2 linked regions of the Candidatus Scalindua japonica genome follow. The main gene of each other region encodes a partner of the protein of the gene in region 2 in a complex. Links are inferred from orthologs where the notes say so. Each region holds a gene or a part of one and is shown on either strand. Other genes may lie near its edges. The genes, in order: SCALIN_RS02080 and SCALIN_RS04020.

Region 1 (15,313 bases), on a different replicon or contig from region 2:
GTTTCAAAGTAAGCCAGGAAGCCTGAATGATAAAATTGCTTTAAAAAAGGAGTTGTTTATTAAATATAATGCCGTAATTAGCGACAAAGATTTATATGAGAAACAGTTAATGAAATTAAAAAACACCTACAGCTCCTTTGAGACGAAATTTATTCGATCAACAACAGAGGATCTGGCCCAGGCAAAACTACAAGATTATATTAAAAGTGTCGCGAGGAAGAGTGGGCTTATGATTTCAAGAAGCTCTGCGCAAAAAGTTGAAATAATAAATGAAAAGCCTCATTTAATGCTTGTATACGCGAGAGTTCAGATAAACGAAATAGATAAAATAAAGAGACTTCAGAAATTTCTTCATAATATTGAATACAATAATGAAAAACTGGTTTTTGTAGATGATCTCAAAATAAAAAGCACTGGCTTTACTACTACGAAAGGAGTGTCAGCTACCATTAAGCTGTTTGCAATAGCGATGCTTGAGACAAAAGTATTAAAAAATACGGCAGGTCTCCCCCCGGCAATTGGTATTACAGGGGGTTGATATTAAGGAGGTCACGATGGTATCATTTACATGATCAACAGGGCAGTGGGGTTGTTTTTGATAGAGAAAAAATGTTACAAAAAAAATTTAAATTTAAGAAGCTTATTAAGCGTAATAAACCGAAAACACATGCTTCCATAGATAACGTACATGGTACAAGGTGTATATTGCACGTGGTAAATTTGACTCTTTTCGGAGTTGTCATAATGCTTACAATAGCCAGTGTGTTAATCTATTGCTTAATGCCTGTTATGGACGTGTCCGATCTGTCTACAATGGTAGAAGTAAGGAAAAAAGAAGTTGTCACTGCCACTGTACCTTCAGATCCTGAATCGGTGGATGTAGGTTCAAAGAAGGAGGATGTGATTGAAAATGAAGCCTTTAATATTATTACTGAAAGGAATGTGTTCTCACATAACAGGAAAGAGTGGGTAGTAAAGGCAGTAATACCAAAAAGATCTGAAATTAAGAAGAAAAATCTTGCAAAGAAAGAGATTGCAAAGAAAGCTATGGCCAAGAAAAAAGCTATGGCCGGAAAACCAAAGAAGATTGTTCTACACGGAATTGTGATAGTCGGAGATATAAAGAAAGCGTTGATTAACAATCCACTAAAAGGGGTCAGTAAAAAGAAAACAATGTATGTTGAAGAGGGAGAGGATTTAGAGGGATATAAAGTTACCAGTATTGAAAAAGACAGGATAAGGCTTGACTGGCATGGGGAGGAGATAGTCGTTTTGCTCTATTCTGGATTGACAGATCCTGAGAAGGCTGGCAGTGCCAGAAAAAGAAAAACAGGAGGTGTTACCAAACTAGACTATAAATATAATGTAGTTGATGGCGCGCGGACTGGAAAAAGAGTAGACGGTGAGAGCAGAGTAGTTAACAAAACAGCATTTGCTGATATACTTGAAGGTTTACCGATAAACCTCATGCCTGTGGATACTGAAAGAAGTGAAAAGAGATGAGTACATTTAAATATCGTGTTATGACCAGAGGAAGCGGAGTTCTGGAGGGTAAGAGGGCTTCGGTTAGCAAGACGGAGTTATTGGATTATCTGAAAAAATCGGGTCATATTGTCCTGAAAGTTGAAGAAGTCGGAGGAGGAAAGACCGGCAAGTTGTTGTCTAACCGTTCAGTAAAGAAGGCTACAGTCTTTTTTACCCAGGAACTTGGCATTCTGCTCGACAGTGGTGTTTCACTTGATAAAAGCCTCAGGATCCTTTCAGATGCACAGGACAATAAAAGGTTTAAAGGGGTGATACTGGATATTCTGGAGGAGGTTAAGGGCGGCAAATCACTTGGTGACGCGTTATCGATGTTTCCTGATATCTTTCCCGGCGTTTATGTAAATATGGTCCGTGCCGGTGAGGAGAGTGGTGTTCTTCCCAGTGTACTCGAACGTCTGGGCTCTTTTATGGAGAGAGTGCAGAGGATTAAGTCTGAGATAACATCATCACTTATCTATCCAATGTTTCTGGTTATGTCAGGCCTTCTGTCAGTAGGTGCATTGGTCCTGATAGTAATACCAAGATTTACAAAAGTTTTTGATGAAGTTGGCATTTCCCTGCCGATGTCTACCCAGATATTGATAAAACTCTGTGACGTTTTGACAAACTACGGATGGGTTTTGTTTTTCGTCTTAACAGGCATCTACTTCCTGTTGAAATCACTAAAGAATAAAACCGGTATACAGGCGAGTATAGACAGGAAAAAACTTGGTATACCTGTCCTTGGAGATATATTCTGGAGAATTGAAATATCCCGTTTTGCAAGAACGTTAGGCACATTACTTGAAAATGGAGTCTCTCTGTTGACTTCTATTGATATTTCAAAGGGCGTTCTGTCAAACGCTTTTTTATCAGACAAAATAGAGTCTGTAAAACCAGATATAAAGGCCGGTAAAGGTTTTACGGTTCCATTAAATGAGAAAGCGTTCTTTCCAGGAATAGCTCAACATCTGCTTAAGGTTGGTGAAGAGACCGGTAAATTGGATGAAATGCTTGTAAAGGTATCTGATAACATGGATACGGACATAGAACAGAGAATCAAGAGGCTCATATCTCTGGTTGAGCCCGCTTTAATCCTGGTAATGGGATGTGCAATTGGTGTAGTTGTCATTTCCATGTTAAGCGCCATATTCAGTATCAATGAAGTATCATTTTAGTTAAGAGTCTGGAGACTAGACAGTATTCTGCCATTTGTTATGATATTCAAGCTTGTAAACGTTTGGCATCGCTAATTGAGGTGTATTTTTATTTTATTGGCTTGACATTATTCTGGCTTTTGTTATTATGATCGTAATTGCAAACGTTTTATATAGCTAATTGAGGTGTGTTTTTATTTTTTCGTGAGAGGAGGAATTAATATGAAGACAATTAGTAGGTTGGAAAAGTTTGCCCTTATTGCTGTGATAATGGCTGTGGTTTGTGTTTGTGTTCCTGCACAAAACGCATCAGCTGCAACAACAGCAGATGTTATGAGTGTTGTGGATGAATCAGGCTCAATGTCAGGAGAACATGCCTGGCTTGGTACTATGATGACAACACTCGATACTGCCCTTATAGCTGCTGGAGTGACGGGTAATCAATATGGTCTGACCGGTTTTGGCGGTCATGTTGCTAGCGATGTTCCACATAAGCACGTAGTTGGAGCTGGTGATTGGGGAACAGCAGCACAGTATTCCACTGCAACAGGTGGACTTGCTACAAGTGGTGGCTTTGAAGATGGGTGGAACGGCATAGACTACGCACAAAACAACTACTCATATAGAGGTAGTGCGGCAAGAAATATGATTTTGGTGACAGATGAAGATCGAGATACTCAGAATGGTGCATTGTCATATGCTGGTGTCTTATCATCACTTACAAGTACCAATACATTGTTAAATGCTGTTGTAAACTCAACATTCACTTTTGATGGTGATGCTCTAATCGGAATAACCTCAACGCATGGCTATAAAGCAGATGGTTCCGGTGGTTATACTTCCCATTTGTTATCGTCAGGGACATTAACAATAGGCGGTTTTGGAACCACAGAGGCTGACTATGTTGATCTTGCAATTGCGTCAGGTGGTGCAGCTTGGGATCTAAATATACTTCGTTCCGGCGGAAATAGCGCAACTTCCTTTACTACTGCATTTATTGACATAAAAGTAGAGGAAATTGTAGTGCAACCACCATCGGTTGTACCAGAACCAACAACCGTGGCCCTACTGGGTATTGGCTTAGTTGGACTGGCAGGTGCAGAAGTAAGACGTAGGCGTAAGAAGAAAATAGTAGGATAAATATCAGGTAATTAATTACCTATGTTGATTCATAATACATACACCTACATTCGTCATAAACTGATGGATGTAGGTGTTTTTATATCCCGCTTTCTCTTCTTAGCTTCCCATTTATTCTCCAACCGGTTATAGTGTTCACTCTCTGTTTGAAATTATGTTTATACACCATTCTCTGGCACTCTTGGACAGTCACACAAGGGGTGAAACATCGCCATCGTCTCTACCTGATGGTTACTTGCAATGGTTAAAGAATATTAAAAATTCAGATCAGGGAACGATTATGCTTCGCTGTCCATATTTGACCAGGTTACTGTATGCTTTGACGGCGGACTATCCATGCAAAGCTTGTGCAATTTGGCACCTGAAGAAGTACAAACCTTTTTTTAAAATATATAAAAAGTCACGGGAAAGCTTCACACCGCTCCATGCAGAGGAGGAATGTGTGCTAACTTAGCAGCTTCTCCACTCCGCATATTCTTGTAGCTGGACTTTCCTGCCGCTTTTAAGAAGTGAGAACTTTCCAAAATCATGCATATTGCTGAGAGTCTGTAGATTAAATACAGGTCCATCCTTACACACCATTTGTCTACTACAAACACATTGTCCGCAGATTCCTATACCGCACTTCATATATCGTTCCAACGATGCTTCGCATTGTATATCACGTTTTTTGCAGAATTCGTACACCTTGAACATCATAATTTCAGGGCCGCATGTATAGACAATATCGTATTTGTGTTTGTTGTGAAGCTCCTCCAGGATGTCTGTCGGGTATCCTTTAATACCTTCACTTCCATCGTCTGTAAAAAGTATTATGTCCTTATAGCGGTTTTTGAAAAACAATGAGGTACTGGTCGCTGCCCCCATGAGAATTGTGGGATTATTAGCCTGGAGCTTTTCAATTAATATCGTTACAGACGCCATTCCACAGCCACCGCCTATTACGCAGGCACTTCCCTTTCCGTCCGCAATTACATCCGGAAAACTGTATCCATGACCAAATGGCCCTCTTATACCAAGTTGTTCCCCTGCTCCCATTTTGTGAAGTAGTTTTGTATATTTGCCTCTTTCAAGCACGGTAATTCCGAAGAAGTCATCTCCCAGATATGATACTGCAAATGGTTTCTCGTCAATGCCCGGCAACCAGACCATAATAAACTGTCCCGGGGTATAATCAATCTTGTGCTTGAACATAAATGATTTTGTTCCGTCAGACTCATCGATGATCTTATCGATCTTCATCATTACCGGCTGATCAAAAGAAGCAATTTCACTCATGGGCTATTCCAATCATTTCGTGTATTGTATTATAGTTGTTTTCAGACATCCACATTTCCATCTCCCGGCATATTTTCTTAAAAATATCTATGCCTCTTTCGTAAATCCCGGTACCAACGCCAACTGCTGTAGCACCGGCCATGATCATCTCTATGGCATGGCGGCCTGTAGAAACCCCTCCAGTGCCGATTATAGGGATTTTAACTGATTCATATATGTCATATACGCATCGCATTGCAACAGGTCTCAGGGCTGGCCCTGAGACGCCTCCTACTTTAAATGAGAGTATCGGTTTTCGTGCCTCTATGTTTATTATCATGCCCGGCCCAAGTGTATTAACGGCTGTTATGGCATCGGCTCCGGCATTTTCAGCCGCCTTAGCTAAGCTTCCTATTTCAGGTATGTTAGGAGATAACTTAACAAATATAGGCAGCCTGCTGACTTTCCTGACAGCAGAAACAATCTTTCCTGTACTTTCGGGTGTTCCCTGTCCGGCCAGTAATCCAAATCCCGGTGTATGAGGGCATGAAAGCGGGAGTTCTATGGCAGAGAATCGGGTTTCCGACAGTGTGTCCACAACGCGTACAAAATCGTCCGGTTCAGTGCCGATAATACTGGCAACTACAGGTATTGACACTTCTTGCAAGTTTGAAAATTCCCTGGCTGTCTCTTCCGCACCGGGGTTAGAGTATCCAACAGCATTTAACATACCTGCTTCAAATGGGATTACAGTCGGATTTTTATGACCCTCCCTGGCTTCAAAACTGACCGATTTAATGGTAGCGGCGCCAACTCCATTCTCCGCAACCCGGTTTAACAGAGACTTGGAGGTACCGAGAAACCCTGATGGAAGTATAGTCGGGTTTGACATTTTTATCCCGCACAAGTCAGTAGTTAGATTCGGCGTAGTCATTTTTTTGGATACAATTTTAATGGAGATGCTAAGGATTTAAGAATATACCAGAAAGAAGGTGTTTGTTGAAGGTATATTTTTTGAATGTTCTTATAGTATTGACTTTTAACAGGAAATGTGTATTTATATTTATATGATTACATTTTCAGGCTATCTTCTGCTTATATTCGTTATATCTGCTATTGGAGGCATGTTTCCTTTAATAAGGGGATGGTCCAAAAACAATATCAGGCTGATAGTAAGTTTTGGTGTGGGTGTTTTGTTTGGAAGTTGTTTTTTTTATATGCTGCCGGAAATAACAGAACCTCTCGGCAGTAGTGTCGGAATACCTATTTTGATCGGTTTTTTTGTTATTTATATTCTTGAAAAATTTGTAATGGTGCATTCCTGTGAAGAGGATGTATGTGATGTTCATACAATAGGGCTCTCAGCATTTTTAGGTATATCATTTCATAGTTTAATAGAGGGTATGTCAATGGGAGCCGGATTTCTGGTGAAAGATATTGGCATAATAATATTTCTGGCAATTGTCGTTCACAAATTTCCTTCTGCCCTGTCTCTTACCGGTATTCTTATGCATAGTGGGTACAAAAAAGCAAAGATTATCAAACTGGTGTTAATTTTTTCATTGACTACGCCCATAGGCGCTTTCATATCTTTCTTTATTTTCAAAAGCCTGCATGAGAGTGTTCTTGCCTGGGCGATTGGGATATCTTCAGGGACTTTTTTATATATTGCCAGCAGCGATCTTCTGCCATTCGTCCACCAGCATCATCCCAGAAAATTTTATAATTTGTATAGCCTGGCATTAGGTGTGTCACTGATGTGGATAGGGAAATATTTCCTTTAGACCCTGATTTCACGGATGAACACGAATTAATTTTGATGTAATACGTGTAATTGTCGAAACCGGTTGGTGTGTCGGCAGATTTCAGGTAACATTGCTGACTATGCTTGCAAGGCTGTTAATAGAATCAACACGCTTCAGCGAACAGGCAATCCTATTTTGACCAGGCATTGGTAACTATCGATTGAGGTTACGAAAAAAATGGAGCTAATTAAATTGTTTTTGTACGGTATTTGGGATATTTTCTTACTCCTGGCGCCATTGATGTTAATAGGCTTGCTGATTGCGGGGATACTTCATGTTTTAATTCCAAGACGATTGATTCAGCGTCTCATGGGTGGTAAAGGATTTATAAGTGTCATTACATCAGCGGCTCTGGGCATTCCACTTCCGATTTGCAGTTGTGGTGTTGTTCCTATCGCCGTAGAGTTGAACCGTAAAGGGGCCAGTAAACCATCAACAATGTCGTTTCTGATAACCACCCCTGAATCAGGGAGTGATTCAATTCTGATAACATGGGGGTTATTAGGTCCTTTTATGGCAATTGCCCGGCCAATCGCAAGCCTCTTTTCCGCCTTACTGGCAGGTATTTTTGCAATTTGCCTGCTCAGGGATAATGACGAGAATGATAGGGGAAAACAAGAAGATGCTGGAAAGGATACAGGCTGCAATGATAATTGCCAGATTGATAATGAATTGAATGATGTGGGAATATCATATTTTATTAAACGGATATGGAGTTATGCATTTAAAGAGATGGCGGATGAGATTGTTTTTTCACTGTTAGTTGGGCTTTTGCTGGCAGGTTTGATTATAGTAGCTTTTCCAGATAACCTTGCTATATATGGTCTGGGAAAAGGTATAATACCAATGTTGGTTATGCTGGCGGCAAGTGTTCCTCTGTACATGTGCGCGTCTGCCAGCACTCCTATTGCAGCTGCTCTTATAGTAAAAGGTATAAGCCCTGGAGCTGCCATGGTTTTTCTTTTAGCAGGTCCTGCGACTAATGCGGCTACAGTTATTATGCTGACCAGACAATTTGGGGGTAAATTCGTTCGGATTTATCTTGTATGCATTGTAACAGGGGCTCTGATATCCGGTTATGTTTTCGACTATATATTAGCCCTTTCAGGGGTAGACATTGTACCAACTATCAGCCTGGGCAGCCATTCCGTCATTGGTGTTTTCCAGTGGGTGTCTGCATTACTGCTTATTGCTCTTATGGTCTGGCGTTTTTGGAATGGCGCTGCCAGAACTGGTCTAAAAGATTTCAGGATTTCAGGATAAATGCGTGTATTAGGGATAGATCCGGGTACCTTGGTGACCGGTTTTGGGATTGTTGATGATATGAGAGGAAAGTTAACTTCGGTGGACTATGGTACTATTGAGGGAAGACGAAAGGACACTTTTCCAGACAGGCTTAAAATAATGTTCGATGGACTAAGTAAAGCCATTGAGGATTACAAACCGGAACATATTGCATTGGAGAGTGCGTTTTATGGAAAAAGTGTTAAAGCTGCTATTAAAATCGGTGAAGCCAGGGGTGTTGCAATTTTGTGCGCAGCAGCAGCGGGCATTCCTTTGTTTGAGTATGCTCCTACTGAGGTGAAGAGGGCGGTTGTTGGTACAGGTAATGCCCAGAAGGTGCAGGTAGGTAAAATGGTGAAACTCCTTTTGTCTTTAACCGAGTTGCCTGCCAGGTATGACGCGACGGATGCGCTGGCAATAGCCATATGCCATTGCCATAGAATGAAATTGCCGATTTAGTCTTGACAGAGATGTACTAAAAGTTATAATTCGAAGTTTGGATATTTTTTTGAGATTGTTGTAATTTGTTGTAAATTAAGCTATTAAGGGAAATATGTATCGGGCTGTAGCAGAAAATAAAGTAATTAACGGTGAAACCCATAGCCTTTTGTATGAGGATGATTTGTCCTCTGATTTTGGCTTCAAAACATCTACGATTAGAGACACGAAAGGTACTTCGATGGAAGAAGCAATTCGCAAATCCAGAGTCCTGATAGAGGCACTACCTTATATACAGTCTTTTAAAGATAAGATTGTAGTTGTAAAATTTGGCGGTAGTGCAATGGTAAACAAGGATACGTTTCAAAGTGTCCTTCAGGATATGGTTTTTATGAAGTCTATAGGCATGAAACCGATAATAGTACACGGCGGCGGTCCATTCATAAGTAGTGAAATGATAAAAAGAGGTAAAAAACCTCTTTTTATAAATGGATACCGTGTTACTGATAAAGAGACATTGGAAATTGCTATTGATGTGCTTACCAATCAGATAGGTAAATTAATAATAAATCATATAGATGAAATGGGAGCAAAAGGTGTATGTGTATGGAAAGAAAATAAAAGCCCGATCAAAGCCAGAAAGTTTGTCTATAATGATGATAAGTCAGAGACTGAAAATCTTGGTTATGTTGGCGAACTTACAGAGATAGAATGTGAGAGCTTTATTGAATTATGTGAAGGCGATCAAATACCAATAGTGCCTCCAATTGCCAAAGGTGCTAATGGGGAAGATTATAATGTAAATGCGGATATTGTGGCATCATTTGTAGCCGGTTCTTTAAAGGCTGAAAAACTGGTTTTTATTTCCAATACTCATGGGATTTCAACTGACCCGTCAAATCCGGAGTCGTTCACGTCTACATTACATGAAGATGAAGTGAATGAATTGATAAAGAGTGGAGTAATAAGTGGTGGAATGCTCCCGAAAGCTAATGCCTGTATTTCTGCCATGAGGGATGGCGTGAGTAAAGCACACATTATTGACGGCCATATACCCCATTCACTATTACTTGAAATTTTTACTGACAAAGGTGTTGGAACGCAGATTATTGTTTAACATACACAAATGCATTACCATGTGAAAATTTATGGTAGTGTATTTTCGGGTATTTTTAAGAGTTGGTCTTTTTTGATATTCACCCACTTCAGAAAGAGTGTACAATTATTAAGGCATTCCATTTTTCTATTTCCTCTCATCGAAGGAGATCTACATAAAGGAATCTAAATTATGAATAAAAGTGAAATACTGGCAAACTATGATAATTACGTAATTCCAAATTACTCTCGACATCCTTTTGTAATCGCAAGGGGTGATGGGGTGCATCTTTGGGATACTGACGGTAAGCGATACCTGGACCTCTTTTCCGGATGGGCAGTAAGTTCCTTGGGGCATTGTCATCCTGTAGTAACGAAGGCAATGCAGGAACAGGCAGCAACGTTGGTGCATGTTCCTAATATTTTCTATTCTGAACCCCAGGGGCGTCTTGCAAAATATATTTCTGGAAACTCTTTTCAAGGACAATGTTTTTTTTGTAACAGTGGAGCGGAAGCAAATGAGGCAGCTATAAAATTAGCAAGAATTCATAGCTCAAAAAAAGGTAAATATAAAATTATCACGATGAAAGACTCGTTTCACGGGAGGACCCTTGCAACCGTAACGGCAACCGCTCAACCAAAGTACCATAACGGCTTTGCTCCACTTATCGAGGGCTTTGCGTATGTATCATTTAATAACCTGAAAGAAATTGAAGATGCTATAGATGATAAAACATGTGGTATTATGCTTGAACCGATCCAGGGAGAGGGCGGGATTAATGTGGCAGATAAAGAATACATGAAGGGGTTGAGAAAGATTTGTGATGACAACGATATACTCTTGATTCTTGATGAGGTTCAATGTGGAATGGGAAGAACAGGAAAGTATTTTGCCTATCAGCATTACGACATAACACCTGATATTATGACGCTTGCTAAATCTCTTGGAAATGGCACTGCCGTGGGTGCTATGGAGACAAGTAAAGAGATTGCGGGGAGCCTGGTGCCGGGAAGTCATGCTTCAACATTTGGAGGCAATCCTCTTGCCTGCGCAGCATCAGCCGCTGTATTTGAAGTTATTGAATCGGAAGGATTGTTGGATAATGCGACAAAGATGGGTAATTATTCTTTTGAACAAATAAGAAACATTTCAAAGGAGCTTGACGTTATTAAAGAGGTGAGAGGCATCGGCTTGATGATAGGTGTTGAGCTCAAAATCCCTGCTGCAGAAGTAGTAAAGAGGTGTATGGAAAAGGGGCTGCTGCTGAATTGTACGCATGATACAGTGATAAGAATCATGCCGCAGCTAAATATTACAAAGGAATATATCGATCAGGGCCTGTTTATTTTGAAGGACATATTGAAAACGGTCAATTAGTAATAATAACTAGTATAAATTCCTGTCTGTACGGCAGACGGGTGTAAAATTAGTGTCTGAAAGGGGCTAATTTATATGCAGTGTAAAAATATGGTTTCAGTTGCGGGCTTAGAGCGTGAAGATATTGATGAGCTGTTTGCATTAACGGCAGAAATGAAGGAGGCTTGTAAAAGAGGTGATACCGACCTGTGCCTTTCCGGTAAAACCCTTGGAATGATTTTTGAGAAAAGTTCCATGAGAACAAGGGTTTCATTTGAGGTCGCGATGACTCAGATGGGGGGGCATGCAATTTATCTGACAAAGGATGATATAAACCTTGGTGAGCGTGAATCTATAAAGGATGTTTCAAAGGTTTTATCCCGTTTTATTGATTGTATTGCTATCAGAACTTATGATCACGAGACGGTTACGGAGCTTGCGGATAGTTCTTCTGTACCTGTAATTAACGCTCTGTCTGACTATACTCACCCGTGTCAGGCACTAACGGATTTATACACTATAAAAGAAAAAACAGGTAACCTTGACAGTGTTAAATTAGCATATGTTGGTGATGGAAATAATGTTGCCAGGTCATTAGCCTTTTTATGCGCGAAACTTAAAGTATCGTTTACGGTTGCCTCTCCTCAAAACTATGAATTATCCTTAGCATTTTTGAATGAGCTTGAGAAGATTGTTCCGGGAAAGGATTCATACATTAAACAAGTCAGAGATCCCAGAGAAGCAGTGGAAGGTGCTGATGTAATTTATACGGATACATGGATCAGCATGGGAGAAGAGGCGGAGGCAGAAACCAGACGGCATGATTTTAATGGTTTTCAGGTCAACAGTGAATTAATCTCACATGCGAAGAGAGACGTCTTTGTCATGCACTGTCTGCCTGCTCATCGTGGTGAGGAGATTACGGATGATGTTATTGATGGAGAGCATTCTATAGTATACGATCAGGCAGAAAACAGGTTACATGTTCAGAAGGCGCTGCTGAAATGTCTTATTAACGGGTAAATTTAGTTAGAGGTACAAATAAAATAATGCGAAAAGACGGGAGAAAACCGGACGAGATGCGCCCGGTACTAATTGAGAGAAATTATACAAAATTTTCACAAGGGTCAGTTCTTATACAAGTTGGAAATACTAAGGTGATATGTACTGCTTCCGTCGATGATAATGTGCCACCGCACAAAAAGAATTCCGGCCAGGGTTGGGTTACCGCAGAATATTCTTTGCTGCCAGGCTCCACACCTAAAAGAGTATCAAGGGAATCATCCAGAGGTAAGGTAGGTGGCCGTACTCATGAAATTCAAAGATTGATAGGGCGTTCTATGCGTGCGGTAGTTAATCTTTCGGCAATTGGAGAAAGGACTATATGGATCGATTGTGACGTCATTCAGGCAGATGGAGGCACGAGGGTCGCTTCAATTACCGGTGCGTATGTTGCTTTAGTAGATGCTATTAACTGGTTGAAAGATAACGTTGGAATAACAGGAGAACCTTTATCAGGGAGTGTGGCGGCAGTGAGTGTGGGCGTAGTGGATAGTGTGCCATTACTGGACCTGTGTTATGAAGAGGATGTTTCGGCAGATGTTGATATGAATGTCGTCTTGACTGGTGAAGGAAAATATATAGAGCTGCAGGGTACAGCAGAGAAACAGACATTCTCAGAAGAAGAGCTTGCGCAAATGATAGGTCAGGCAAAAAAAGGGATAAGCGAATTAACTCTGATACAAAAGGAAGCATTAGATAAGACGTAGCGGAAACCTTCAGGTTTCCATTGCCCTGGCTAAGTCTGTAATGGAAAGCGAAAGCCGTTCCGCGACATTTTGCTGGTAACAGATTGTATGATAAAAACGAGCGGTATCGTAATTGGGACTAAGAATAAAAACAAGAAAGAGGAGATCAGGAAAATATTGAGTGGAATGTCATTGCCACTTTTGGATCTGGAAGATTTTAATAACGTTCCTGATGTCATTGAAGACGGTGTTACCTTTGAAGAGAATGCGGCTAAAAAAGCATTACAACTCGCAAAGTTTTGTAAATTATCGGTTATGGCGGATGATTCAGGTCTTGAAGTTGATGCGCTGAATAAACGTCCGGGTGTTCTTTCATCACGTTATTGTGGCGAGGATACCTGTTATGAAGAGAAATGCGCAAAGCTGCTTGAGGAACTGGATGGCATTCCTGTTGAGAAGAGAACAGCGAGATTTAAATGTGCAATTGCTCTGGCAGGTCCGGAAAAATTACATTTTGTAGTAGAGGCAAGCTGTGAAGGCTTTATTAATACAGAACTTCGCGGTGAATATGGTTTCGGATATGATCCTGTATTCTATTTATCTGAATATAACCAAACGATGGCAGAATTAAGTCCTGATGTTAAAAATCGGATTAGCCATAGAGCCTTGGCCCTGGGGCTTTTTAAAGAAGGTCTAAAAAAATTTGTTGTTAATTCTGTACATTAAAGAATGTACCGATGTTGAGTAAGCAATAAATTAAAAAATTGTTTTTTTTATTAAAGAAAGGAGCATTACATTGAGAAGTAAGATAGTAGTATCATTGTTAGTTTTAGGTTCAATTTTTTGCTTAAGTTTAGCAAATGCATTTGCTGATGACATTGACACGGAAGAGATATATGCTGAGAAGTGTGCATTATGTCATGGTGACGATGGTAAGGGTACCGATGCTGGTAAAGGGTTTGGGACTAAAGATTTTACAGATAAAGAGTGGCAGTCTTCACGTACTGACGATGAGTTTGTGAACTCAATTACAAATGGAAATCCTGACAATACAAATTACCTTCCTTTTGGTGATATGTTGTCAGAGGAAGAGATAAAGGCAATGGTCCCGCATGTAAGGGCATTTGCTCATTAAACCGTATTTGTCTTTCTCACAGGTTTTTATTCCCTGTGAGAAAGACGGAAATAATCGGGATTAAGAGTTCTTGTGTCCATAATACATGGTTAAATAATCGTTAGTTATAATAATAGAGGGTTTTTTTGAAAATAAATAATATTCGTAATTTTTGTATAATAGCTCACATTGATCATGGGAAGTCTACGCTGGCAGATTGCCTGCTTAAAACAGCAAAGGCAATTAATCCGAGAAAGTTTCGTGACCAGTTACTGGATAACATGGATTTGGAAAGAGAACGTGGTATTACCATAAAAGCAAGTGCGGTTTCTCTCGATTATGAAAAAAATGGAGAGATATACTCTTTAAATCTGATAGACACACCTGGGCATGTCGATTTCAGTTATGAGGTGTCACGTAGCCTCAGCGCCTGTGAGGGAGTATTGCTTCTGGTTGATGCTGCACAGGGGATTGAAGCACAAACAATAACTAACATGTATATGGCGATGGAGAAAAACCTTGAAATCATACCTGTTCTCAGCAAAATAGATATAAAATCTGCCAGACCGGAGGAAGTAAGTGATGAAATTGTAAGTATCCTTGGTGAAACGGACGAAGATATCATTGCCGTGAGTGCCAAAACCGGTCTTGGAATAGAAGGGGTTTTTGATGCAATAATAACACGTATGCCTTCTCCGGAAGGTGATTCAAGCATGCCTTTGCGGGCCTTGATATTTGATTCTGTTTATGATGACTATCGTGGTGTAATAGTATATTTCAGGATCTTTGACGGTACTATCAAGGTCGGTGATAACATTTTAATGATGAAAACCAATAGATCATTTCTCATTACCGAATTGGGTGTATTCAGGCCAGAAATGACTTCAGTAAATGAATTAAGCGCCGGAAGTGTCGGATATTGTGTTGCCAGTATCAAGTCTATTCATGATGTACATGTTGGTGATACCATAACATTGAAAGAGAAAAAGACTGCAGAGGCCCTTCCCGGTTACCGCAAACCGCTGCCCATGGTTTTTTGTGGATTATACCCTACTGCAAACACTGATTTTATGCCATTAAGAGCAGCGATTGAAAGATTGTGGCTTAACGATTCTTCGTTTACTTTTGAACCGGAAACGTCTCAAGCTCTTGGATTCGGGTTTAGATGTGGATTTCTCGGTCTTTTGCATATGGAAATCGTACAGGAACGATTAGAAAGAGAGAGCAATGTCGGTTTGGTACAAACGGCCCCAACTGTGACATACGAAATATTAACGCATGATAATAAGATAGTACATATTGATAATCCGGAAAAATTGCCTCCTGTTGGAACCATTAAAGAGTTTCGAGAACCGGTAGTTGAGGCAAGAATTATACTTCCATCAGAGTATATC
Region 2 (15,522 bases):
ATGTTGCCAGGTATGCGGAAATGTATAAAGACGTAATACTGAAGAATATTACTGACAGGAGATAAAGACCATTATTATAAACAGGAACCGGGAAAAGTTCTTTAATATGAATATGAGGGAGAATGTGGAAATATTCCAGAATTGAAAGAGAGATTATTAATAACACTGCAAATCCAGTCTGAAGATAGCACTCCTTTTTTGACAACAGGATAGACGCAATAATTACATGAAATATAAAGTAGAAGATTACGGGGCTTTCAATACCTCCTGTGAAATGTACAAGGGATATCAGGGCTATCCAGTCTACAGAAATCTGTATATTAGCAAAACGTTCATATGATTTTACCTGTTTCTGGAAATAGAAACAGACAAATGTAAACATCATAATGCAAAACGTAATAGTGAGTATTGATGTAAGAGGCAGTTTGATATTCAAGATAAATCTGGCAAATACAGAGGTGATGCATATCATAACTGCCATAATCCAACGAAGATTTATAAATCTTGAAAGGCTTTCAACCAACTCTTTTTCCTGTGAGGATTTTTCCGGTGAATGAATATTATGCGGCATGGAGACTTGCCTCCCTGAATATATAAATCTGATTTAATGTAAACTCGTGACAAATCTACTCTTTTACTGCTAGATATTCTGCAGCTCGTTCCAACAGATCCTTTGGCTGGACCGGCTTTTCGATAAAACCATCAACCGGCAAGAAGGTATCATCATTGTCAGGTGAAAAGCTCATACCCTTTTTTTGAGATATGGCAGTTATCATCAGTATCGGGATGTTTCTGCAATCTTTATATTCGGAATCCGGTTCTTCACTCTTTAATTCATATGCCACATGAAACCCTGCTGTATCGTTCTCCATCATTACGTCAAGAATTATTAAATCAGGAACTTCCTCTTTTGCTCTCTGCAGTCCATCTTTACCGCTACTTGCAGAAATTACGTTATAACCATTTGCCTCAAGGGGCATCCTCATCGCCTCAACGATATCCGGATCATCATCAATTATCAGTATTTTTTTATTTCTCATATATGTCAGCTCCTTCCTCCCATTCGAGAGGAGTACATACTCTGGAATCCTCTCGAATGGGAGGATAATTGCTAAACAGACGATGCACGGCAAACGTCTTTAATTTCTTTAAGTACAGAATTAATTATATCAGGCATTGCATCAGACAATTCTTTTGAAAGAATAGTACCGTAATCAATTATCTTTGGTTGAATACCCACTATTTGTATTTCAGGGGGATTATCAAGGAATTCTGTCATTTTTATTACTTCCAGGATATCAGTATCATGCAACGAATATTTTTTCTTTCGGTAGAGTGATTTTACCTCTTCTGATTTAAATGAGATAATAGTCCCGGGAGACTTGCCTGTTTCAATTGCGTCAATAAATATTACTTTGTCAGCTCCCTGCATGAGATCGATAAGTTTGAACCCTCCAGTACCTCCATCATATATTGTGACATTCCTGTGAAGAACACATCTCTCTAATTCATTGATTGTGTGGATGCCGATACCTTCATCCATGAGTAATAGATTACCTATTCCAATAACTACTATTCTCTTCTCATCATTCATTTACAAATTTTACCTTCATCAAATGTGTCGCACATGAGATGCATGGGTCATAAGCCCTTACAAGCATCTCTATGTCAAGAATTATATCATCCTTTGGCTGATCCAGTATATTTGGAATAAGAGATCTTAAGTCATTTTCTATATTTGCCAGGTTCTGGCTGGTTGGAATGATATAGTTGGCATAGGTAATCTTTCCATTATCATCTATTTTGTGCTCATGGTACAATGTACCTCTGGGTGCTTCTGTAGCGCCTACACCATGCCCTGATTCAGTTGCCAGTTCTACCTTCTCGTCTTTCAGATTACTTGAGAGAAGATCATCAATTATACTGACACTGTCTTCAAGACAGTGTACTGTTTCTACGACCTGAGCAATATTATTCATATAAGGGTTGTAGCAGGGGTGTTTTAATCCCATCTCCTCAGCAGCTTCTTTGGCCTTTGGGTGCAGTTGTTCATAGTTGTTGTTAATTCTTGCAAGAGCTCCTACCATATATGATTTTCTATTGGACCTTGCGTGTTTTGCTGTTGAGTGCGGAACTATAAACTCTTTGACTTTGTCAAGATAGTTCGCGGGTTCTGTTTCATCGTTATTATCACTGGATTTAATATTGCCGTCATAAAGGGCATATTCGTCAGGATTGGTAAGTGAAATATACTCTGTTTCTCTTTCATATTCAGGTGTCTCCAGGTTTTTAAAGAATTCTATCGATTCTTCTATGTCCTGCCTTGATCCCTCTATTTTCTTTTTAAACTCGGCCAGAGATTTGAGATCAGGGCTTTTTGAGAAACAGCCTACTTTCAGCGTAATAGGGTGGATATGCCGGCCCCCGACCAATGCACACAGTTCATTTGCGATGGTTTTAATTCGCATGCCTCTTAATACAACTTCTTTATTGTCTTTTACCATACCAAATACACTGCCAACTCTAAAGAAGTCCGGTGCTGTCAGGAAATAAACATGGAGAATATGGCTCTGTATGTATTCAGCATTAAGCAATAGTTTCCTTAGCTGTATTGTATGTTGCGATGGTTTGAAACCGAGTGCGGATTCAATGGCCTTTATTGATGTTGTGGTATGAGTAACAGCACAAATGCCGCAGATGCGTGAGGTTATATGTGCTACTTCTTTATAAGACCTGCCAAGCGCCATCGCCTCAAAAAACCGCGGCGACTCAACGATATCCATCCGGAGTTCTCTGATCTCTCCTTCCTTAACGTCGATTATTATATTTCCGTGTCCTTCGACTCTCGTTATGTGTTCAATACCTACGTGAAAATCATGCATGAAAATTTAGCTCCCTTAACTACTTGTTACCACACTCTGTATAGTAACGTTTCTTATTATTCATACTTCTCTCTACTATTTCCCCCAAACAACATATATTGAGAAATAGCATCATCAACAGTTAATCCATGCTCACTTAAAAGATTCTTATGCGATGACATATTTGGGTCGTCAATAAGACCACGGCATCCAACACAACCATCATTGTAAGTTGGACAGATGGCCTTGCATCCTGCTTTTGCAACCGGTCCCATACAGACCATTCCTTTTTCAAAAAGGCAGACATTTTCTCTCATCTGGCATTCAATGCAAACCGGATAATCAGGTGTACGGGGTTTTTTCCCCTGTAAAATTGCCTTGGTTATTTCAAGAAATTCATCTTTGTCGATCGGGCATCCCTGTATCTTGTAGTCCACCTTTATTACCGCCTCAATTGGTCTTGTAGGGATAGTCTCATAATTTCCCGCCATTTTACCATATACTATCTCTTTAACCTTATCCATTTCAAATTGGTTTTTCAGACTATTAATGCCGCCAATTGTAGCACATGCACCTAATGCTATAATGACGTTGGCGGTATTTCGTATTTTTTTGATCCTTTCAATTTCCTCGGTTGTTGTGATACTGCCTTCTACAAATGCAATGTCATAGTTCTCACTTCTTTCACTCATCGCTTCTCTAAAAGAGACAATGTCGATCAAACTGGCGAGTTCAAGAAGATGTTCTTCAATGGTGAGCACTACCAATTGGCAGCCTTCACAGCTTGAAAATGAGAAAAAAGCTACTCTTGGTTTTGTCATATAGCCTCCGAAAGAAATTTTAATGTATTGTAGCTGAACTCAGGACCCTCAATGCAGACATACATTCCGTTTATTTGACAATGACCGCATTTTCCTACACCGCACTTCATACGTCTCTCTAATGACATGATAATCTGGGTTTCAGGTATCTGTTTTATCTGAAGTTCGAGAAGGACGTATTTATACATTACCGGAGGTCCGACTACCAGTGCATAGGTATTAGCAGGTGATACTGTTAAAGGGGGAATAAGTCTTGTAATGACCCCTGATTTACCGGACCAGTCTTTATCCGGCTTATCAACCGTCATGTTTAATTCTATATCTTCTCTTGTTCTCCATAACTCAAGTTCTTCTGTAAACAACATCTCTCCGGGATTCTTCGCACCGTACAGAATAGTTATCTTTGCAAAGTCATCTCTCTTTTCAAGGACATAGTTAATTAGCGAGCGCAGAGGTGCTAATCCCAGACCGCCGGCTATAAACAAAAGGTCTTTGCCCTTGATCTCTTCTACTGGGAATCCATTGCCCAGAGGGCCTCTCATGCCGAGATACGAGCCTTTTTCCAATTTGTGAATGGCAGAGGTGACATCTCCTGCTTTTCTCACACACAAACCAATAGCGTCTTTATTATTAGGAGAAGATGATATTGATATAGGGGCTTCGCCGATACCAAAAACCGAAAGCTGGACAAACTGTCCCGGATTAAAGGTAAACCCGCTGGTGTCATCTATTTTTAACTCAATATATCTTTCCATCTCGGTAAGCTGACGTGTACTTATCACCTCTACAATATCCGGTAGAAAAATAGAATTATTCTGTTTCATGGTTTTTATTGTTTTTAATTACGGCATTCACTGTCTCTACTAAGTCAATATTGACCGGGCACGTCTTTGAACACCTTCCGCAACCAACGCAGAAAGAGGTATTATGTTTTGTCATTAAGTAATTGAACTTTCTATTAAATCTGTGCCTTAATCTATGTCCTCTTGTTGACCTGAAGTTTTCTCCCGAAGATACAACTGCAAAATCCTTTAGAGTACATGCGTCCCATTCGCGACATCTTTCTCCCGATGTCATAGATAACTCCATGCAATCATATACGTCAAAGCAATAGCAGGTAGGACATACAATGTTACAGCGTCCGCATCCAAGACACTTGTCATTTAATTCATCCCAGACAGGGTCATTATCTGCATTTTGAAAGAGAAGTGGTAGATTGGATATATCCGTGTTTATCATTTTCTCGAATTTGCCTTCTCTTTCACTCCTTAATTCCCGAAACCTCTGCCGCTCTTCTTCACCTGCGACTGTATATTCAGCAAAATTTGTTACTATTTCCTCTCCCATTTCTGTTTTAACCGATGTATACAAACTATCACCGATATCAGTCATCATAATATCGTAACCGTCATCAACGTCCAGGCATCCAACAATTGCACAGTAGGCGTGTTCATAGCAGGGTTCAAGGCAGTCTATACCAATGATGATGGTATCGGCCCGTTTTTGAGTGTAATTCTTATCTTCGTGGTCGGTGGTAAATATTTTGTCCAGCAGGCTGATTCCGTGAATGTCACATGGTCTGACACCAAATAGTACCTGTTTTTTTGACTCAATAACCGGCTTTACATCCGGATGTGGTTGTGTATCAAATCGTAAAAGAGTCTCCTGTTGAGGGAAAAGATATTTTTTTGGTGGCAGAATTGTTGGTTTATACTCTTTGAGCGGATCTGAAAATTCATCTATTTCATCAAAGACATAGAAACCTTCCTCTTTCTGTCTTACACCATAAACGGTATATCTCTCTTTCAGTTTATCACAAAAACTTTTAAGGTCTTTTTTATTAATATAGATATCATTCATTGTAATTAACCTGCCTGCCTGTTATTTATATTGAGGTTCAAATTCCGGGATTGGGCGGCCATCCTTCCAGTAGGGTGATATTGACCGGAGGTTCTCGATTACCGGAGGGAGGTTCTCTATAACATAGCCCACTTCTTCCATAGTGTTGTATCGGGAGAGAGAAAACCTTATTGAACCGTGGGCCGCAGTAAAGGGTACTCCCATTGCCCTTAATACATGAGACGGTTCTAAAGAACCAGAGGTACAGGCCGAGCCCGATGATGCGGCTATACCGAGTTCATTAAGAAGAAGGAGAATCCCTTCGCCCTCGATAAACTCAAAGCTGATATTAGTAGTATTGGGAAGTCTGTTGTTCTTGTCCCCATTCAGTATAGTTCTTGGAACTCTTTTAAGGATTTCTTTTTCCAGCAGATCCCTCATCTCTTTGACCCTTATGTTCTCTTCTTCAATATGAGCCTGAGCAATCTCTGCCGCTTTGCCAAGTCCAATAATAGATGTTACGTTCTCCGTTCCGGACCTTCGGTTTCTCTCTTGATGACCACCTCTCATGAATGGTCGAAACCTTGTTCCTCTCCTTAGATATAATGCTCCGACGCCTTTCGGAGCATGGAGTTTATGTCCGGATATGGACAGCATATCTATCGCGCTGTTTTTCATATTTATCGGAATCTTGCCTGCCGCCTGAACAGCATCGGTATGGAAAAGAACTCCTCTCTCCTTTGCCATTTGTGCCATTTTCTCTACGGGAAAAACTACACCCGTTTCGTTATTTGCAGTCATAATAGTCACGAGTGCGGTTTCTTCGTTAAGACAACGATCATATTCGTTCAAATCAAGGTTACCATATTTATCCACCTTAAGCTGTATTACTGCAATCCCCTGTTTTTCGAGATGCGGCGATAATGAGATGATTGCCGGATGTTCAACTCTTGTTGTGATAATTTCCTTCCTTTCAGGAAATGCCTGAAGGGCAGAATAAACTGCCGTGCTGTCACTCTCTGTGCCACAGCTTGTAAATATTATTTCCGTTGTATGATGCGCGCCAATCAACCGTGCAACCCTTTCTCTGGCTTCTTCAATCTTTTTACCCACTTGCCCACCGAAGGTATGCATACTGGACGGATTACCATACAGGCTGATAAAATAAGGTTTCATCTCTTCAAAGACCATTTCATCTACCTTTGTTGTGGCATTATTATCCATATAAATAACTTTTTTCACAGAAATGACTCCTTAGTAATAATCAGGGAATTCAAGGGTTGAGGAATTTAGAAATTAATTGATTTATTATTCATTTCCCAATTCCTTACTTCCTGAATCTTTCAATTGTATTCTACCTTAACTTTAGTCACTTTATTAATCACTTTGCAGATGTACTACTATATCCGGTGAAACCAATTCTCTTAATTTGTCTTCAATGTTCTCTGTTGTATAAGCAGCACTTATACAGGAGGCACATTGCCCCCTGAGAGCAATATAGACTTCATTGCCAGCTATATCTATAAGTTCAATATCTCCGCCATCCTGTGCCAGGGCCGGTCTAATCTCCTTCTCTATGGTCTCTGTAATCAGGGCAATTTTCTGAAGATTTGTCATAACCGGTTTATGCTTTGGGGCCTCTTCTCTGACATGAAGAAACTTGCCTTTTTCTCTCCATGCCTTTTCTATTATATCTTCAATGGCCGGATGACAGGATTGGCATCCTCCGCCTGCCTTTGTATAGTTTGTCACTTCCTCCACGGTTTTTAAACTGTTTTCCGTAACAACTTTTTCAATAAACTTTTCGTGTATACCAAAGCATTGGCAAACAAGAGGACCCTCATCTTCTTTTAGTTGTTTAAGGTCAATACCACGATAATTAGCGATAGCGGTTTCCAGGGCCTCTCTTCCCAGTACCGAGCAGTGCATCTTCTCTCTAGGTAGTCCTCCGAGATAATCTGCTATGTCCTGGTTTGTTATTTTCTCAGCTTCTTTTACTGTTTTTCCTATTATCATTTCAGTCAGGGCCGAAGATGATGCTATGGCACTGCCGCACCCAAAGGTTTGGAATTTAGCGTTCACAATTTTCTCTGTTCCATCTTCAACCTTTAACATCAGTTTAAGAGCGTCCCCACATGTAATTGAGCCGACATCGCCAACCGCATTGGCGTCCTCAATAACCCCGACATTTTTAGGATTCATGAAATACTCTTTTACTTTATCTGAATAATCCCACATAATTTTTCCAAAAAAAAAGAAGATAATATAACTTTAATTCTAAGAAGAGATAGACAAAAATGCAAGATGATTGTTCGTTGATAATCTATATATTACCTATTCAGATGACAAGTTGTTTTTTTAGAAATGAATTATTAAAATATTAAAACTTGCGTAAGTGAAGATTGAATTCTATTATTAGAAATGGTCATGTTGTCAAAGTCTTATCAGTATGTAGATATAAAGTTAAATAAGGTTTTTAGTTCTAATGAATGGGGAAAAAAAAGAGTATAAAACAGGTAGAGAAGATCTAGATGAGATTATTGCTGATTTAGCAATTGCTTCTCATTCCGGAAGTAATATAAATTTAATAGAAGAGATGTTGACAACTGTTATTAAGCTGGGGTTGGAGAACGATGATCGTGGTGATTTGAAATTAATAAATATGGCGTTGAAAGAGCTGCGCTATGCTTCAAAAGTTTTCCGACCATACAGGGATAAAAGAAAGGTTGTGATCTTTGGCTCTGCGAGGGCCCGGAATGATTCAGATGAGTATAAGATGACGGTAAAGTTATCAGAGCTTATTGTAAAAAAAGGATTTAAGGTAATCACTGGTGGTGGACCAGGAATTATGGAAGCTGGTAATAAAGGGGCCGGTCGAGAAGAGAGTTTCAGCTTGAATATCAAGCTTCCTTTTGAACAGATGTACAACCCATATTCAGATGGTGATAAAAAAGCTGTCAGTTTTAAGTACTTCTTTAACAGAAAGCTCTTTTTTCTTAAAGAGTCTGATGCAACAGTTATACTTCCCGGAGGATTTGGTACTTTGGATGAATGTTTTGAGACTATCACATTAGTCCAGACAGGCAAAAGCAAGCCGCGCCCAATCATATTAATAGATCATATACATTCACAGTATTGGAATCGTATGATGGATTTTGTAACACGAGAGTTGTATGAAAGAGGGTTTGTTTCACGTAATGATTTAAGCTTACTTATACGTGTTAATACTATTGAACAGGCGGTTGATAAGTTACTTAAATTTTACCGGGTCTATCATTCAATTAGATACGTTGGAGACAAGACTGTTATAAGGTTGAATATGCCTTTGAGTCGTGAAAAAGTTAATAAATTGAACCAAAAATATAGTGATATCCTTCGATCAGGTGAAATTGAGCCGACTGCTCCTCTGCCCGCCGAGCTGAAAACAGAGGAATTTTTAGATTTGCCGAGACTGGTAATGGATTTTGATCGACATAGTTTTGGTACATTTCATGAAATGTTGTGGTTTTTGAATAAATTATGAAGACGATGATCTTAAGAAAACTGTGTAGTATCTCAGAGAATAAAGCACCTCTGGAATTGGTAAACTTACCAGATCCTATACCAAGCGAAGAAGAAATACTGATCCGGGTCTCAGCATGTGGAGTGTGCCATACAGAATTAGATGAAATTGAGGGGAGAACTCCTCCTCATACTTTGCCGGTAGTTCTGGGACACCAGGTCGTTGGAACTGTTGAAAAAACAGGAGGAAATTCCCGTGCATTTACTATTGGCGACAGAGTAGGGATTGGTTGGATTCATTCCTCGTGTGGCAAATGTAAGTTTTGTCTGAATGGAAATGAAAACCTGTGTCACGAATTCAAGGCCACAGGAAGAGACGTGAACGGGGGGTATGCACAATACATGGTTGTACCTGTGCATTATGCTTTCAGGATACCAGATACATTTTCTTTTTCAGAGGCGGCTCCTCTTTTGTGTGCCGGCGCTATTGGTTATCGTTCGCTTCAGTTGACCGGACTTCAAAACGGTCAAAACCTTGGTCTTACTGGATTTGGGGCTTCAGCTCATCTTGTGTTACAGATGTCCAGGCATAGATTTCCGGAATCTAAGGTTTTTGTTTTTGCCAGGAGCGAAGCTGAAAGGGTTTTTTCTAAGGAACTTGGTGCCGTATGGGCAGGTGCTGCTGAAGAGGCATCCCCTGAAAAGCTGGATTGCATTATTGATACAACACCTGTCTGGAGACCAATAGTTGAGGCCTTAAAAAATCTTGAAACAGGGGGGCGGTTGGTGATAAATGCCATACGTAAAGAGGAAATTGACAAAGATTCTCTTTTACAGATTGATTATCCAAAACATCTATGGATGGAAAAGGAGATAAAAAGCGTCGCTAATGTCAGCCGTAGAGATATAAGTGAATTTCTGAAACTTGCAGCAGAAATTTCTTTAAAGCCTGAAACAGAGGAATTTGCATTGGAAGATGCAAATCAAGCGCTCGTGGAGTTAAAGTCAAAGAAGATACGTGGCGCAAAAGTTTTGAAAATGGATTAGCAGTTATGAAAATATATGTTGGTACAGACCATGCCGGTTTTAAATTAAAAGAGGATCTGAAAATATTCCTTAAAAACCTGGGTTGTGAAGTTGAGGACAAGGGGGCTTTTGAATTTAATGAGGCTGATGATTATCCTGATTTTATTTACCCTGTTGTTAAAACTGTGGCCGAAGATGTTAACAGAGGTTTGGATTCACGTGGAATCGTTATTGGAGGTTCCGGTCAGGGAGAAGCGATAGTGGCCAATAAAGTAAAAGGTATCAGAGCAGCGGTTGTTTATGATGAATATAGCGCTGAAATGTCAAGGAAACATAACGACGCAAACATTATATCTTTAGGCAACAGGACATTAAGTATTGCAAAGGCAAAAGATCTGGTAAAGCTCTGGCTTGAGACACCGTTTAGTAATGAAGAGAGACACAAACGAAGGATTGAGAAAATTAAGGCGATAGAAAATGATAATTTTTAAGGTGTGTTGCATTTTATTACTTCGATGAGAAAGACTACACGTAAGTATCTCAAATTTGCTATATTAAGACATAACTGTTCATATAAAGAAGAAGCAAAAGAAGGTGATAAAAATGGAATCAGGGATGAATCATAAAGATTATAAAGAAAATAAAAAAAACAGTATGGCCAGCAAAAAACATCTGATCTACGCAAAAGAGCAGAGAAAAAACTAAAACAGGGAATGATTCCAACAGAGAACCTGTCAGATAAAGAAGTTCGTAAACTGGCATACGAACTTCAGGTGCACCAGATAGAGCTTGAGACACAAAATGAAGAACTTCGAAGAGATCAGGCTGAACTTGAAGAGTCCCATAATAGATATTATGATTTTTATAATAATTCTCCAGTTGGATACTTTACAATAAGTGAGGATGATGTAATTCGGGACGTTAATTTAACAGGCGCTTTGATGCTGGGAATGGAACAAAGTCTATTGATAAAAAAGCAACTGACATCATTCATCAACAGAGAAGATCAGGATAAATATTATCTGTATAAAAAGCATATTTTTACAATAAAAAAATGTAAATTGTTTGGGTTAAATATGGATAAGAGAGACGGTACAACACTCTACGTGCAACTTTCATCTACACTTGAATGTAATTCAGATGAAAATTTGAAGCAATGCAGGTTAATAATGACTGATATTACTGAACTGAAATGTATAGAGAAAGGGCTGATTAAATCTGAAACAAAATATCGTAATCTGATAGAAACTGCGGAAGACGCAATTGTTTGTGATCTCAATCAAACAATTACCGAATGGAACAAATCAGCGGAGAGGATCTTTGGATATTCAAAACGTGAAATTATTGGACAATCGATAAAAACTCTTATTCCTGAAAAATATAGAAATGAGTATGATACAGGAGTAGAGCAATATTTGAAGACAGGTGGGGCCAGAATAATAGGCAGAACAACAGAACTTTCAGGAATCACGAAAGACGGTGTTGAAATACCAATAGAAATATCTATTACCGATCAAAAGCTTGGAAACGAATCCCAGCTATCTACGGCAATTATCCGAGACATCACCGAGCGCAAACGAGTTGAGGCGGAGATAAACAAGTTATCTATGGCAATAAAAGAGAGTCCAGGAATTTTTATGATTATAGACGCCAAAGGTAACATTGAATTTGTTAATCCCAAATTTACCCAACTGACCGGTTTTCGTCCGGAAGAAGTAATTGGACGTAACCCCCGCATCTTAAAATCAGGTGAAACATCAAACGAAGAATATAAACGACTTTGGGAAACTATTACTGCCGGTGGAACATGGCACGGTGAATTTCATAATAAGAAAAAGGATGGTGAACTCTATTGGGAGTCTGTATCCATCACTTCTATGAAAGGCCCTGACGGAGTTATTACTAATTTCATTAAAGTGGCGGAGGACATCACCGCTCGTAAGGAGGTGACTAAGGCATTAAGGCTTAGCGAGGAAAAATACAGGGTCCTTTTACAGGCCATTCCCGATATAGTCTATACAATCGACATGGATGGATATTTTACATTTGTAAATGATTCGATCAGAATGTTTGGTTATGAACCGGAAGGTCTTATAGGAAAACATTTTAACATTATATTACATCCCGATGATATTGAATTATTCAGCAGGGATATTTTCTTAGAAAAACTAAAAAACAGAAAAAATAAAAATAAACTTAATTTGGTTTTTTTTGATGAAAGAAGGACTAAAGATCGAATGACAAGAAACCTGGAGATCCGGTTGTTATATAATGCCCTGGAGAGAGGAGGAAGTAATAGCAAGGAGGTCGAAATACCTGAATTTTTAGTTTGCGAAGCTACAGCCACGGGTTATTATGAAAAAGATGACAATAGGAAGCATAATAAATTAATTGGAACATTGGGGATTATAAGGGACATCACTGAGAAAAGAAAGTTCCAGGTAGAAGCAATACGAATGGAGCAGATGGTTTTAGTTTTAGAGATGGCAGCGGGTTTATCACATGAGATCAACAATCCTATTAATGGTATAATAAATTGCGCGCAACTTATTATGGATGAATGTGGTGATAATAATAGATTAGGTAAGTTTAGCAATATCATTATTGACGAAAGTCGACGTATAGCAATGTTAACCAAAAACCTTCTTTGTTTATCTGTGAGGACGATTGGAAAAAAAGATGATATTCACATTGATGAAGCTTTGTATAATACTTTAACACTTATGATGGTACAGTTGAAAAGAGAGAATCTTATCGTAAAATGTAATATTTCAAAAGATTTACCTGAAATATATGGAAATAGTCAAGAGCTTCAGCAGGTTTTCTTGAATCTTGTGCAAAATGCGCGATTTGCCTTAAATGAAAAGTATCCCGGTAAAGACGTGGGTAAAATACTTGAAATTTCAGGTAAAAAAATCGCAATAAAGAACAGAGAATATGTCCGTTTTATATTCCATGATCATGGAATCGGAATACCGAATGAAATAATAGGTAATGTCACAACACCCTTTTTTACTAATAAACAGAGTTCTATAGGAACAGGCCTGGGTTTGGGTATTTGTCAAAAGATAATTGACAACCATCGAGGTAAGATGACCCTTGAAAGCGTAGAAGGAAAATTTACTAAGATCATCATTGATCTACCGGTAACAAAATAAAAAATAGTGATGAAAGCAAAAATTCTGATAATTGATGATGAGAAATCAATTAGAATAACCGTCAAGGAATTTCTATTAAAAGAAGGACATGACGTATTTGAGGCTGAGAGTTTTGAAGAGACGATACAAATAATTGATAAGGAACACATTGATGTCGTTTTATCTGATATAGTTTTAAAGGAAAAGAGTGGCATTGATATCTTGAGAAATGTTAACGAAAAACGCTTAAACTGTCCTGTCATTATGTTTACGGGAGTCCGGAGTATAGATTCCGCTTCTGAAGCAGTTCGTCTCGGCGCATTCGACTATATAGCAAAACCACTGGAAAAAGAGAGACTGTTACGTGTTGTCAACCTGGCTTTAAGTCATAAAACTCTGGTTGATGAAAGAAACAGGAATCATGCCAATCTAAAAGCCATTTTTTTGAGTGTCAAAGATGCCATCATCGCCGTTGATATGGATTTAAGGATTATTGAGATCAATGAAGGCGCCAGGAATATTTGCGGCATTGAGTGTGAAGATGCCCTGGGTATGACATTAGAAGATTCTATTCGAGGATTGTGTTGTGGTCACTGTATTGAGGCAATTAATAAGACCATTTTAGAGAAGCTGCCTGTAGAAACACATCGAACAGAATGTGAACATAAAGAGCATCAAGGACAGTTGGTAAGCCTGAATACATATCCTCTAATAGATGAGAAAGATGGCCGCTTTGGTTGCGTTATGGTAGTTAAAGATGAAACTCATGTGTCAAATTTAGAAAAGGAGATGGGAAAGCGACAACGTTTTTTCAAGATTACAGGCGATAGTATAAAAATGCAGAGGATTTATTCCTTGATGGAGAATTTATATAATATTGATACAACAGTACTCATTACCGGAGAAAGTGGCACTGGGAAAGGACTGATAGCAGAAGCACTGCATTACGGCGGAATTCGTAGTCACGGGCCGTTTGTAAAGGTAGATTGTTCCGCACTGACAGAAACACTTCTTGAAAGTGAACTTTTCGGACATACTAAAGGCGCTTTTACCGGTGCTGTTAAAGATAAAATTGGCAGGTTCAAGAAAGCAGATGGAGGGACACTCTTTCTGGACGAAATTGGTGACGTCTCTTTAGGTGTGCAGCAAAGACTACTCAGGGTCATTCAGGATAAAGAATTTGAGTGTGTTGGTGACTCAACGCCAGTTAAGGTAGATGTGCGAATCGTAACGGCAACTAATCAAAACCTTAAAGAGAAAGTCAGACGGGGGAAATTCCGAGAAGATCTTTATTATAGGTTGAAGGTAGTAACCCTTTCTCCACCGCCACTGAGAGACAGGATAGAAGATATCCCTCTACTTGTAGATAACTTTGTTGAAAAATTCAACCACAAGTTAAAAAAGAGTATTAGCACTATATCTAACGACGTTTATAAGATATTTATGGAATATGAGTGGCCGGGAAATATCAGAGAACTAGAGAATGCATTAGAGCACTCCTTTGTTGTCTGCAATACTGGAGTCATTACCGTTAAAGACCTTCCGATTGAACTGAGAGAGAAAATATCTTTTCACGTTATTGACGAAAAGAGTGAAGAGTGTTACCGGGTTTTACAGGTATTGGAAAAAACAAATTGGAACAAGACAACTACCGCTAAATTATTGGGTTTATCCCGAAGGACTGTCTACAACAAAATCAAAGAATGTAATTTGCATCCTGAAAAGCCCTCAATTTAACTGTGCATCTGCACAAATTGTGTATTGCACACTTTGTGCAGGTTATACATCTGTGTAAGTCTCGTAACATCTTTCTCGCAGGATATCATATTATTTCTACATACCTAGCTACCTGCTATAAAGCCATTTGAACATACGGAAAGCAGGATGTGATTAAACAATACTCTTTTGGTATACCATTTGTATGATGTAAGTAGTTAGTATGAATATTGCTAATAAATCTCAGAAATAAATTAATAGAAATGAGGATTACCAGAGAGCATGGCATCTATACTTTTCGTAGAGAAATATAAAAACCAGCGATTACTTTTTGAGCAGGAGTTCAGTCAGGAAGGCTATGATGTCACAATAACTTCTGATGGAAAGGACGCTTCTGATAAAGTCAAAACGAGACCGCCAGACATAATAGTAATGGATGTATGTATATTGAATATAAGTGGTGTTGAAGCGATGAGTAGAATTTTAAAAAAACTCAAGAGCATTCCACTTATTATTTATACTGCATATGATAGTTATAAGGATGTTTGCAGGATATGGGGTGCAGACGCGTACCTGGTTAAATCCTCAGATTTAACCGAATTAACAAATAAGATTGAAGAG

The links.
Region 1: the proteins of SCALIN_RS04020 (region 2) and SCALIN_RS02080 are in contact, whole or in part, in a crystal structure (PDB 5UE9), measured with the Lactococcus lactis proteins. The link is inferred for Candidatus Scalindua japonica from one-to-one orthologs. Residues at the interface, in WP_023189152.1 of Lactococcus lactis: Leu4, Gln5, Ala47, Ser48, Met49, Leu50, Leu51, Arg52, Arg53, Met95, Leu98, Arg223, Met224, Ala225, Cys226, Ile228, Gly229, Ala230, Cys231, Tyr232, Ala233, Val235, Glu236, His237, Asn243, His244, Ala245, Lys247, Glu250; in WP_025017116.1 of Lactococcus lactis: Gly25, Phe27, Phe29, Glu32, Tyr33, Lys35, Tyr36, Lys48, Phe56, Thr60, Pro61, Arg62, Val63, Ala64, Glu65, Thr66, Ala67, Ser68, Gly69, Met70, Ile74, Gln77, Pro223, Glu251, Phe274, Ala275, Pro277, Phe278.

Annotation. Positions count from the first base shown.
Region 1 is NZ_BAOS01000003.1:145,034-160,346, forward strand. What follows is about bases 4,053-6,839. They hold SCALIN_RS02080 (dihydroorotate dehydrogenase), read right to left. Parts: upstream 6,013-6,839; coding sequence 5,092-6,012; downstream 4,053-5,091. Other genes in these bases: SCALIN_RS02075 (dihydroorotate dehydrogenase electron transfer subunit), read right to left, coding at 4,272-5,099; SCALIN_RS02085 (ZIP family metal transporter), read left to right, coding at 6,146-6,839. Outside these bases: SCALIN_RS02050 (GspMb/PilO family protein), read left to right, coding at 1-538; SCALIN_RS02055 (hypothetical protein), read left to right, coding at 610-1,503; SCALIN_RS02060 (type II secretion system F family protein), read left to right, coding at 1,500-2,702; SCALIN_RS02065 (PEP-CTERM sorting domain-containing protein), read left to right, coding at 2,904-3,821; more of SCALIN_RS02085, read left to right, coding at 6,840-6,862; SCALIN_RS02090 (SO_0444 family Cu/Zn efflux transporter), read left to right, coding at 7,061-8,146; crossover junction endodeoxyribonuclease RuvC, read left to right, coding at 8,147-8,626; argB (acetylglutamate kinase), read left to right, coding at 8,721-9,722; SCALIN_RS02105 (aspartate aminotransferase family protein), read left to right, coding at 9,894-11,078; argF (ornithine carbamoyltransferase), read left to right, coding at 11,154-12,080; rph (ribonuclease PH), read left to right, coding at 12,104-12,826; SCALIN_RS02120 (XTP/dITP diphosphatase), read left to right, coding at 12,914-13,531; SCALIN_RS02125 (c-type cytochrome), read left to right, coding at 13,602-13,940; lepA (translation elongation factor 4), read left to right, coding at 14,066-15,313.
Region 2 is NZ_BAOS01000004.1:379,810-395,331, reverse strand. What follows is about bases 2,593-5,588. They hold SCALIN_RS04020 (FAD/NAD(P)-binding protein), read right to left. Parts: upstream 4,507-5,588; coding sequence 3,679-4,506; downstream 2,593-3,678. Other genes in these bases: nifS (cysteine desulfurase NifS), read right to left, coding at 5,564-5,588; SCALIN_RS04015 (4Fe-4S dicluster domain-containing protein), read right to left, coding at 4,493-5,542; SCALIN_RS04025 (NADH-quinone oxidoreductase subunit B family protein), read right to left, coding at 2,939-3,682; SCALIN_RS04030 (Ni/Fe hydrogenase subunit alpha), read right to left, coding at 2,593-2,882. In the rest of the region: SCALIN_RS04045 (sensor histidine kinase), read right to left, coding at 1-571; SCALIN_RS04040 (response regulator transcription factor), read right to left, coding at 627-1,040; SCALIN_RS04035 (HyaD/HybD family hydrogenase maturation endopeptidase), read right to left, coding at 1,112-1,594; more of SCALIN_RS04030, read right to left, coding at 1,587-2,592; more of nifS, read right to left, coding at 5,589-6,745; Fe-S cluster assembly protein NifU, read right to left, coding at 6,899-7,759; SCALIN_RS04000 (LOG family protein), read left to right, coding at 8,007-9,044; SCALIN_RS03995 (zinc-dependent alcohol dehydrogenase family protein), read left to right, coding at 9,041-10,069; rpiB (ribose 5-phosphate isomerase B), read left to right, coding at 10,075-10,539; SCALIN_RS03985 (PAS domain S-box protein), read left to right, coding at 10,762-13,206; SCALIN_RS03980 (sigma-54 dependent transcriptional regulator), read left to right, coding at 13,216-14,922; SCALIN_RS03975 (response regulator), read left to right, coding at 15,184-15,522.